2 linked regions of the Shinella zoogloeoides genome follow. The protein of the gene in region 1 interacts with the protein of each later gene in a pairwise test. Links are inferred from orthologs where the notes say so. Each region holds a gene or a part of one and is shown on either strand. Other genes may lie near its edges.

Region 1 (6,087 bases):
GAGATGAGACCCGTATTGACGCCGACCATGCCGTATTCCAGCGCCTCGGCGACGCGGAAGACCCGCGACAGCTCCTTGGCGTAGAAATAGGAGGCAAGACCGAACTCCGTGTCGTTGGCCTGGGCGATGACGTCGTCCTCGTCCTTGAAGCGGAAGAGCGGGGCGACGGGGCCGAACGTCTCTTCCCGGGCGACGGCCATGTCGGGCGTGACGTCGGCAATAACGGTCGCCTCGTAGAAGGTGCCGCCGAGCGCATGGCGCTTTCCGCCCTGTACGACGCGGCCACCTTTTTTCAGCGCGTCGGAAACGTGCTCCTCCACCTTTTCCAGCGCCGCCGTGTCGATCAGCGGGCCGAGGATGACGCCTTCGTCGAACCCGTTGCCGGTCTTCAGCTTGCCGACGGCGGCGGCGAGCTTTTCCGAGAAGGCGTCATAGACGCCTTCCTGCACGTAGAGCCGGTTGGCGCACACGCAGGTCTGGCCGTTGTTGCGGAACTTCGCGATCAGCGCGCCTTCGACGGCGGCGTCGAGATCTGCATCGTCGAAGACGATGAAGGGCGCATTGCCGCCCAGCTCCAGACCGAGCTTCTTGATGGTCGGCGCGCACTGCTTGTAGAGCTCGGCGCCGATTTCCGTCGAGCCGGTGAAGGTGAGCTTGCGCACGGTCGGGTTGGCGGTCATTTCCGCGCCGATCTCGCGGGCCGAGCCGGTGATGACCGAGAAGAGGCCGGCGGGCAGGCCGGCTCGCTCGGCGAGGATGGCTATGGCGATCGCCGAGAAGGGCGTCTGCGAGGCGGGCTTCAGCACCATGGCGCAACCGGCGGCGAAGGCGGGGCCGGCCTTGCGGGTGATCATGGCGTTGGGGAAGTTCCAGGGCGTGATGGCCGCGACGACGCCGATCGGCTGCTTCATCACGAGGATGCGCTTGTCCTTCTGGTGGCCGGGCACGATGTCGCCGTAGAGGCGGCGGGCTTCTTCGGCGAACCATTCGACAAAGCTGGCGCCGTAGACGATCTCGCCGGTGGCTTCGGCCAGCGGCTTGCCCTGTTCCATGGTCAGGATGCGGCCGAGATCGTCCTTGTTCTCGATCATCAGCTCGAACCACTTGCGCAGCACGGCCGAGCGTTCCTTGGCGGTGCGGGCGGCCCAGCCCTTCTGGGCCTCGGCGGCCGCATCGATCGCTTCCCTGGTTTCCTTGGCGCCGAGCTTCGGGACATGGCCGACGAGCTCGCCCGTCGCCGGGTTCTTCACGGCAATGCCGCTGGCGTCAGCTTCGATCCAGCGCGTGCCGACAAGGGCTGCCTGGCGGAGCAGGCTCGGGTCTTTGAGGCTCATCGATATCTCCCATTTTCGCGATGCCGTGTGATGTGTCGCAAGGGTTATATTGCGTCAGCCACCCGTTCGACAATGCGACAGAGCGGCGATTTTACCGCTTCGCCGCGCGGGCCGGCGGGTCTAAGGTCGCCGCGCAGACATGACATGCGAGGCTTGCAATGACCCACCCCACCGGCCGCTCGGCGGACCACGCCATCGACCCCATTTTCCTCGACCGCTGGTCGCCCCGCGCCTTCACCGGCGAGGCGATGCCGCAGGACACGCTGCTGTCGCTGTTCGAAGCGGCGCGCTGGGCGCCCTCGGCCGGCAACGGCCAGCCCTGGCGCTTCATCTACGGCCATCGCGGCACTGTGGCCTTCGACACGATCTACAACACGCTGGACGAGGGCAACCGCCGCTGGGCCGACAAGGCTTCCGTACTTGCCGTCATCGTCTCGCAGACCCACCGCAAAAACGCCGACGGCGAGATGCGGCCCATCTATACCCACGCCTTCGATACCGGCGCGGCCTGGGCCTATCTTGCCCTGCAGGCGACGCGTGCCGGCTACCACGCCCACGGCATGGGCGGCATCGATCGCGCGAAGGCGATGGAAGTCCTCGGCATTCCCGACGGGTTTCGCGTCGAGGCCGGTCTTGCCATCGGCAAGATCGCGCCGAAGGAGACGCTGCCGGAAGACCTCATGAAGCGCGAGGTGCCGAGCACGCGCAAGCCGGTGGACGAGTTCATCTCGGAGGGGCGGTTCGTCTCCTGACGACCCCTGAAACCAAAGAGCCGCCTTTCGGCGGCTCTCTTCGTCAGATGTCGAGATTGGCGACGCTGAGCGCGTTTTCCTGGATGAAGTCGCGGCGCGGCTCCACCTCGTCGCCCATCAGGCGGGCGAAAAGGCCGTCGGCGTCCGTCGCGTCCGTCACCTTCACCTGCAGCAGCGAGCGGACGTTCGGATCGAGCGTCGTTTCCCAGAGCTGCTCGGCGTTCATTTCGCCAAGGCCCTTGTAGCGCTGCATGGACAGGCCCTTGCGGCCGGCCGCGAACACGGCATCGAGCAGCGCGCGCGGACCGGTGATTTCGATCTGGCCGTCCTTTCGGCGCAGCACCGGCGGCACCGAATAGGTTTCCTTGAAGCGGGCCGAGAGCTGATCGATATGGCGCGCGTCGGACGAGCCGATCAGCGCCATGTCGACATGGGCGAATTCCTTGACGCCGCGCACCATGCGCTCGAAGCGCAGGCCGCCATCCGTCGCGACCGAGCCTTCCCAGCCGCGCTCCGTCTCCTCGGCGATGAGATCGAGGCGGCGCGCGACCTCCTCGGCCTTGGCGGCGAAGGCCTCGCGGTCGTGGCTGAGTTCGAGGTTCAGCGCGCCCGTGATCGCCGCCTGCTCGATGATCGAGCGGTTGTAGCGCGAATGCAGGCCGTCGAGCAGCGTGCGCAGGCGCAGCGCATCCTGGATCAGCTCGAGAATGTCCTGGCCGACGCGAACCTCGCCCGAGCCCAGCTCCAGCGCCGCATCGTCCAGGCCGGAGCCGATCAGGTAGTCTTCCAGCGCCTTCTCGTTCTTCAGGTACTGGCTCGATTTGCCGCGCGCCACCTTATAGAGCGGCGGCTGGGCGATGTAGAGATGGCCACGCTCGATCAGCTCCGGCATCTGCCGGAAGAAGAAGGTGAGCAGCAGGGTACGGATATGCGCGCCGTCGACGTCGGCGTCCGTCATGATGATGATCTTGTGGTAGCGCAACTTGTCGGCGTTGAACTCGTCCTTGCCGATCGAGGTGCCGAGCGCGGTGATCAGCGTGCCGATCTCCTGGCTGGACAGCATCTTGTCGAAGCGCGCGCGCTCGACGTTGAGGATCTTTCCGCGCAAGGGAAGGATTGCCTGGTTCTCGCGCGAACGGCCCTGCTTGGCCGAACCGCCGGCCGAATCACCCTCGACGAGGAAGACCTCCGATTTAGCCGGGTCACGCTCGGAGCAATCGGCCAGCTTGCCGGGCAGCGAGGAAATGTCGAGCGCGCCCTTGCGCCGTGTCAGTTCGCGCGCCTTGCGCGCCGCCTCGCGGGCCGCTGCGGCCTCCACGACCTTGCCGATGAGGGTCTTCGCATCGGCCGGGTGCTCTTCCATCCAGGTGTTGAGCGCTTCGTTGACGAGGCTTTCGACCACCGGACGCACTTCCGAGGAGACCAGCTTGTCCTTGGTCTGCGAGGAGAATTTCGGGTCGGGAACCTTGACCGAGAGAACGGCGGTCAGGCCTTCGCGGCAGTCGTCGCCCGTCAGCGTGACCTTCTCCTTCTTCATGATGCCGGAGCTTTCGGCATAGGAGACGACCTGGCGGGTCAGCGCGCCGCGGAAGCCGGCCATATGCGTGCCGCCGTCGCGCTGTGGGATGTTGTTGGTGAAGCACAGCACGTTCTCGTGGTAGCTGTCGTTCCACCACATGGCGACTTCGACCGTGATGCCGTCCTTCTCGCCGCGGATGGCGATCGGCTTGTCGACCAGCGGCTTCTTGGCGCGGTCGAGATAGGTGACGAAGGCCTCGAGGCCGCCCTCATACATCAGCTCGTCCTGCTTGACGTCCGAATGGCGGCGGTCGGTGAGGAGGATGCGCACGCCCGAATTGAGGAAGGCCAGCTCGCGAAGGCGGTGCTCCAGCGTCGAATAGACGAATTCGATGTTGGAGAAGGTTTCCGGCGAGGGCAGGAAGGTCACTTCCGTGCCGGTCTCCTCGCCGCAGTCGCCCGTCACAGTCAGCGGGCCATCGGCGACGCCATGGGTGAAGCTCATCTCGTGGATCTTGCCGACGCGGCGGATCTTCAGCTTGAGCGAGACGGAAAGCGCGTTCACCACCGAAACGCCCACGCCGTGCAGGCCGCCCGAGACCTTGTAAGAATTCTGGTCGAATTTGCCGCCGGCGTGGAGCTGGGTCATGATGACCTCGGCCGCCGAGACGCCCTCTTCCTTGTGGATGTCGGTCGGGATGCCGCGGCCGTTGTCGGTCACCGTCACGGAGCCGTCGGCGTTGAGCGTCACCGTCACGATGTCGGCATGGCCGGCCAGCGCCTCGTCGATCGCGTTGTCGACGACCTCGTAGACCATGTGGTGCAGGCCCGAACCGTCATCGGTATCGCCGATATACATGCCCGGGCGCTTGCGCACCGCATCAAGCCCTTTGAGGACCTTGATCGAATCTGCGCCATACTCGGCCGGGCCGTTTTCGGTCTCGGGTGTCTCAGTCATACAAAAGTCTTTCCAGAGTTTTCGCGGCAGGCTGGGAAAGCGGGGCGAATCACGGCTTTCCGGATTCCTTGAATATAGGGATTTTGCCCTGAAGTTCCAAACCAGAGAGCCCGCAAACACGGCAGAATTCAGGGGATCAACCGGGTTTTACCCGGGAATTGCATGCTTTTTCGAGGATGCCGGCAAGCCGGCGCACCGTCTCGGGCGGCAGGTTGCGAATTTCGGCCGAGAGGCGGTTGGCAAAGGCCGTATATTCCGGCGGCAGGCCGGCGGTATCCACCACGATGCGCGGGTCGGAAATCTCCGCGATGCGGAAGAGTTCCTCGGCCTCGTCCCAGATGACGTTGAAGTAGCCGGCGACGCGCTGGAGGAAATCGAAGCTCGGCATGCCGCGCTTTCCATGCTCCAGCGCCGAGAGGTAGGCGGGGCTGACGCCGAGCGCCGCGGCCATCTCCTTCTGCGAGACACCCTTGCGGTCGCGCAGGTGCCGGACGGCCTTGCCGAAGGGTGTCGTCACGACCGGTCTCCCGGCTGGCGGGCGAGGCGGACGTAAAGCGCGCCCTCCCCGCCATGATTGCGCGCCGCCGGCTCGTAGGAGGAGATCAGCGGCCGGAACTCCGGCAGCGAGAACCAAAGCGGCACCGCCCGCTTCAGCGCGCCATCGCTGCCGAGCGAGGTGCCCTTGCCGGTGATGACGAGCACATGGCGCAGCCCCCGTTCATGCGCCTTGATGAGAAAGCCGAGCAGGAAGCCGTGCGCCTCGCTCTGGATCATGCCATGCAGGTCGATGCGCGCCTCGAGCGCCAGGCGCCCCTTGGCGATCTTGCGCTTGACGGGACGCTCCAGCGGGTAATGGCGGGTCTCCCTGCCGCGGCCGAGGGTAAGCGCGATGTCTTCAACGGGCTTGCCGGGCTTCGCCTTCTTCGGCGCCGCCTCGGGCGGTTTCGGCTGCGCGATCTCTTCGGCGAAAACGGCCTCGAACTCGGTCAGGGCGTCGAGCCTGCCGGGCAGCGCCCGCGTGCTGCGCGCCACCTTGCCCCAGAGGATGCGGTCCTCGCTGGAGAGCGTCTTATCCTTCGGCATGGAGGTAGCGCTCCGCCGCCGCGCGGGGGACGAGGATGTGGAAGGTGGCGACATTGCGCACATGGCCCGCCAGCGCCCCCGCCGCATCGCCGGATCCGGTGAAGATATCGCCGCGCGCGGGGCCGACGATGGCCGTGCCGGTATCGAGCGCCAGCATCAGCCGACGGAAGGGTTTTCCGCCGTCCATGTGGGTGAGGCTGCCGCTCGCAATAAAGAAGGGCAGGCCGAAGGTGTGGATCGTCCGGTCGACCGCCAGCGAGCGACCGGCGACCAGCGGCACCTTGGCGGCGGCGATCGGGCCGAGCGAGGGATCATCGACCGTCGCTTCCTTGAAGAAGATGAAGGAGCGGTTGTGCCAGAGCACTTCGTCCACCTGGTCTTCATGCCGGGCCAGCCAGTCGCGGATCGAGGCCATGGAGACGGTTGCGGCATCGATCGCACC
Region 2 (4,752 bases), 2.0 Mb from region 1 along the record:
TTAGGCTTGAAGGAACACAAAAATGGCACTCGCTCTACTCTGCATGACCATGTTCATCGCGCTCACCGCTGCAACGATCCATGCTTTGCGCGAAGAGGATCGGCCGGCTACGCCCCGGGTCGCCGCACGCGGCAAGTGGCTGCGTTGATCGGGTAAAGTAGGATGGCCGCACTCACGATCCTATTCACAGTCTTCATCAGCGCCGTGTTCACCTTCGACTTTGCGCGCACGATCCTGGAACTCAAACGGGACCGCGCGGAACTGAAGGCGGCAAGACTGAAAACAGAAGCAGGCGGCTTCGGCGTCTAAGAACGCCTCCCTGCAACGCCATGCGCCGTAAGGCGCAAAGGATGATGCAGCACGTATGCCGCCGTCAAAGCGGGCAGCCTTCCCTCCGGGTTGCCCGCGTCAAATGAAAAGCCGGACGGTCGTTCCCTGCCCGTCCGGCTTTTCCATGTCTAGAATGGCCCGAGGCGTTTATTCCTCGGTAGGCGTCGCTTCCGCGGCGTCGATATCGTCCTCGATCATCTCCGCATCGTCCTCGCCTTCCGGCTCGCTGATGCGCTCGACCGAAACCACCTTCTCATCCTTGGCAGTGGAGAAGATCGTCACGCCCTTGGTCGCGCGGCTGGCGATGCGGATGCCGTCCACCGGCACGCGGATCAACTGGCCGCCGTCGGAGACGAGCATGAGCTGGTCCTTGTCCTCAACCGGGAATGCGGCGACCACTTCGCCGATCTCGTTCGTCTTGGACGTGTCGGTAGCGCGGATGCCCTTGCCGCCGCGGCCCGAGGTGCGGAAGTCGTAGGAGGACGACCGCTTGCCGAAGCCCTTCTGCGAAACCGTCAGCACGAACTGCTCGCGCGCCTTGAGCTCCTGGTAGCGCTCTTCCGTGAGGTCGCCGATCTCGCCTACCTCTTCGCCGACCAGCGCGATATCCTCCTCGTCGACGCCGCTGGCGCGGCGCTCGGCGGCGGAACGCTTAAGGTAGGCCGCGCGCTCCCATGGCTCGGCATCGACATGGCTGACGATGGTCATCGAGATGATGCGGTCGCCCTTGCCGAGCGAGATGCCGCGCACGCCGACCGAATTGCGGCCGGCAAAGACGCGAACGTCATCGACCGAGAAGCGGATGCACTGGCCGAGCGCGGTCGTCAGCAGCACGTCGTCGCTCTCCGTGCAGGTCTCGACGTTGAGGATCTCATCGCCGTCTTCCTCCAGCTTCATCGCGATCTTGCCGTTGCGGTTGACCTGGACGAAGTCGGACAGCTTGTTGCGGCGAACCGTGCCGCGGGTCGTCGAGAACATGACGTCGAGGTTTTCCCACGTCGTCTCGTCCTCGGGCAGCGGCATGATCGTCGTTATGCGCTCGCCGGGTTCCAGCGGCAGCATGTTGATGAGCGCCTTGCCCTTCGACTGCGGCGTGCCGATCGGCAGGCGCCAGACCTTCTCCTTGTAGACGATGCCGCGCGAGGAGAAGAACAGGACCGGCGTATGCGTGTTGGCGACGAAGAGGCGGGTCGCAAAATCCTCGTCCTTCATGGCCATGCCGGAGCGGCCCTTGCCGCCGCGGCGCTGCGCGCGGTAGGTGGCGAGCGGCACGCGCTTGACGTAGCCGGCATGCGACACGGTCACCACCATGTCTTCGCGGGCGATCAGGTCCTCGTCGTCCATGTCGGGACCGCCCTCGGCGATCTCGGTGCGGCGCGGCGTGCCGAATTCGTCCCTGATGGCGGCGAGTTCGTCCTTGACGATCGTCATGATGCGCAGGCGCGAGGAGAGGATGTCGAGATAGTCCTTGATCTCCTCACCGATCTTGTTGAGTTCCTCGTCGATCTCGTCACGGCCGAGCGCGGTAAGGCGCGCCAGACGCAGCTCGAGGATGGCGCGGGCCTGCTCCTCGGAGAGATTGTAGGTGAGGTCCTCGTTGATGCGATGGCGCGGATCGTCGATGAGACGGATCAGCACATCGACGTCCTTGGCCGGCCAGCGGCGCTCCATCAACTGCTCGCGCGCCGTCTGCGGATCGGGCGCGCGGCGGATGAGGCTGATTACCTCGTCGATATTGGCAACCGCGATGGCAAGGCCCACCAGGACATGGGCGCGGTCGCGCGCCTTGCGCAGCAGGTATTTCGTGCGGCGGCTGACGACCTCTTCGCGGAAGGCGACGAAGGCGCGAAGCATGTCGAGCAGCGTCATCTGCTCCGGCTTGCCGCCGTTCAGCGCCACCATGTTGCAGCCGAAGGAGGTCTGCAGCGGCGTGTAGCGGTAGAGCTGGTTGAGGATGACCTCGGCATTGGCATCGCGCTTCAGCTCGATGACGACGCGGTAGCCGTCGCGGTCGGATTCGTCGCGAAGGTCGGAAATGCCCTCGATGCGCTTGTCGCGCACGAGTTCCGCCATCTTCTCGATCATCGACGCCTTGTTCACCTGGAAGGGAATCTCGGTGACGATGATCTGCTCGCGGTCCCCGCGCATCGGCTCGATCGTGGCGCGGCCACGCATGACGACGGAGCCTCGGCCGGTCTCGTAGGCCTGACGGATGCCGGCGCGGCCGAGGATCAGCGCGCCGGTCGGGAAGTCAGGCCCCGGAATGTGCTGCATCAGGTCGAGCAGATCGATCGCCGGATTGTCGATCAGCGCGATACAGCCGTTGATGACTTCGGAAAGGTTGTGCGGCGGAATGTTGGTCGCCATGCCGACCGCGATGCCGCCCGCCCCGTTGACCAGGAGGTTCGGGAACTTGGCCGGGACGACGACGGGCTCGCTCATCGTGCCGTCGTAGTTGTCACGGAAGTTGACCGTTTCCTTGTCGAGGTCGTCGAGCAGGGAATGGGCGGCCTTTTCTAGGCGGCATTCCGTGTAGCGCTGGGCCGCCGGCGGATCGCCGTCGACGGAGCCGAAGTTGCCCTGGCCGTCGATCAGCGGCAGGCGGAGCGACCAGTCCTGCGCCATGCGCGCCAGCGCGTCGTAGATCGCGCTGTCGCCGTGCGGATGGTATTTACCCATCACATCACCGGTGACGCGGGCCGACTTCACGTATTTCTTGTTCCAGTCGACCCCCATCTCGCTCATCGAGTAGAGGATGCGCCGGTGCACGGGCTTGAGGCCGTCGCGCACATCGGGCAGCGCGCGGGACACGATCACGCTCATGGCGTAATCGAGATAGGACCGCTGCATTTCCTCGATGATGGAGATCGGCTCAATGCCGGGAGGGTTCTTGCCGCCGGGTGTCGATTGTTCTGTCAATTTCGGTCACGATCGTTGTTCAGAATCAGATGCAATTTTATAGCCTACCGATGCTCCAAGCGCCAATTTCGCCAGGGGTTTTGAACAGGCTTTTCCTGTAAATCCGCCAATTTGCGCATTTTCATGGTCTTGCCGGCAGGACTTTGTCACCGCCCTTCCCTTGCGGCTCGCCCTCGCCTAACAATGCGGGCACAAGGCCATCGCAAACGGCCGCGCAACGGCGAGGGGAAACGCCTTCCATGCTGAACATCGATCTCGTGGTCAATGCGATCACGACCCTGCTCGTGACCATCGACCCGCCCGGCCTCGCCCCGATCTTCCTGGGGCTCACCGTGGGCATGACACGCCCGCAGCGCAAGCAGGTGGCGCTGCGCGGCTGCATCATCGCCTTCTGCATCCTCGCCGTCTTCGCGGTGACGGGTTCCGGCGTCCTCTCGCTGCTCGGCATCTCCATCGGCGCCTTCCGCATTGCCGGCGGCCTGCTCCTGTTCTGGATCGCCTTCGAGATGATCTTCGAGCGCCGCAACGAGCGCAAGGAGAAGACCAGCGAGGTGGCGATCACCCGCGACCACATCCACAACATCGCCGTCTTCCCGCTCGCCCTGCCGCTGATCGCCGGCCCCGGCGCGATCTCCGCGACGATCCTCACCTCCGGCTCCTTCCCTTCCGCGCTCGAACGCGGCGTCCTCATCGGCGTCCTGGCGCTCTGCATCGGCATCCTGTTCCTGTCGCTGGTCATCGCCGAGCGCATCGACCGTTTCCTCGGCAATACCGGCCGTGCCATCCTCACGCGCCTGCTCGGCGTCATCCTCGCGGCGCTGGCGGTGCAGTTCGTGGTCGACGGCGTGAAATCCGCCTTCGCTCTCTGAGCGGGCGGAGAATGGTCGCGCACGCCGGTTGCTAGTGCCGCCGTGCTTTCCATTCGCGTGCCAGAATGGCGTAGATATATTCGTCGCCCCAGGTGCCGTTGAAGCGGTCGTTTTCGACCAGATGAGCCTCGCGCCGCAAGCCGAGGCGTTCGACGACCCCGACCGAACCCTTGTTCCCGGTATCCAGCCGCGCGAAGATGCGATGAAAGCCGAAGGCGGAGAAGCCCAGGTCGATCATCGCGGCAACGGCTTCCGTCGCATAGCCCTGGCCGGCATGGACGGGGTTGAAGATATAGCCGACTTCGCCCTGCAGCGCGTCCTTGCTCTCCAGTTTCAGCAGCACCTCGCCGAGCAGCATGTCATCGCCCTTGCGCGTGACGGCCAGCTTGAACACATCGCCATCCTGTTCGAACTCAGCGTTCAGCAGCCTCGCGAACCGCTCTTCCAGCGCCGTTGCCTCCGGCGGGTCGGCATAGAGGTAACGATAGACGTCCTGCCGGGAATGGTAGGAAGCGAAGGCGGAAAAGTCGCCGGGGGCAAATTTCCGAAGCACGAGCCGTTCGGTCGTGATGGGCAAGTCTGGAAAAGCGATCATGCCGGCTGATCTAGGTGGCCATGGCAACGCATGCAAGGG

What was found.
Region 2: the proteins of gyrB (region 1) and gyrA interact in binary tests that used the Escherichia coli proteins (3 or more experiments, as listed by UniProt). The link is inferred for Shinella zoogloeoides from one-to-one orthologs.

Annotation. Positions count from the first base shown.
Region 1 is NZ_CP132311.1:3,632,019-3,638,105, reverse strand. The notes cover bases 1,847-4,904. They hold gyrB (DNA topoisomerase (ATP-hydrolyzing) subunit B), read right to left. Parts: upstream 4,563-4,904; coding sequence 2,130-4,562; downstream 1,847-2,129. Other genes in these bases: Q9316_RS18820 (helix-turn-helix domain-containing protein), read right to left, coding at 4,699-4,904; Q9316_RS18830 (nitroreductase family protein), read left to right, coding at 1,847-2,086. Also shown: gabD (NADP-dependent succinate-semialdehyde dehydrogenase), read right to left, coding at 1-1,334; more of Q9316_RS18830, read left to right, coding at 1,493-1,846; more of Q9316_RS18820, read right to left, coding at 4,905-5,079; Q9316_RS18815 (Smr/MutS family protein), read right to left, coding at 5,076-5,645; mltA (murein transglycosylase A), read right to left, coding at 5,632-6,087. UniProt on the Escherichia coli protein: DNA gyrase negatively supercoils closed circular double-stranded DNA in an ATP-dependent manner to maintain chromosomes in an underwound state.
Region 2 is NZ_CP132311.1:1,583,702-1,588,453, forward strand. The notes cover bases 278-3,615. They hold gyrA (DNA gyrase subunit A), read right to left. Parts: upstream 3,250-3,615; coding sequence 478-3,249; downstream 278-477. Other genes in these bases: Q9316_RS08990 (hypothetical protein), read left to right, coding at 278-309; Q9316_RS09000 (MarC family protein), read left to right, coding at 3,489-3,615. Outside these bases: Q9316_RS08985 (hypothetical protein), read left to right, coding at 23-148; more of Q9316_RS08990, read left to right, coding at 163-277; more of Q9316_RS09000, read left to right, coding at 3,616-4,118; Q9316_RS09005 (GNAT family N-acetyltransferase), read right to left, coding at 4,150-4,713. UniProt on the Escherichia coli protein: A type II topoisomerase that negatively supercoils closed circular double-stranded (ds) DNA in an ATP-dependent manner to maintain chromosomes in an underwound state.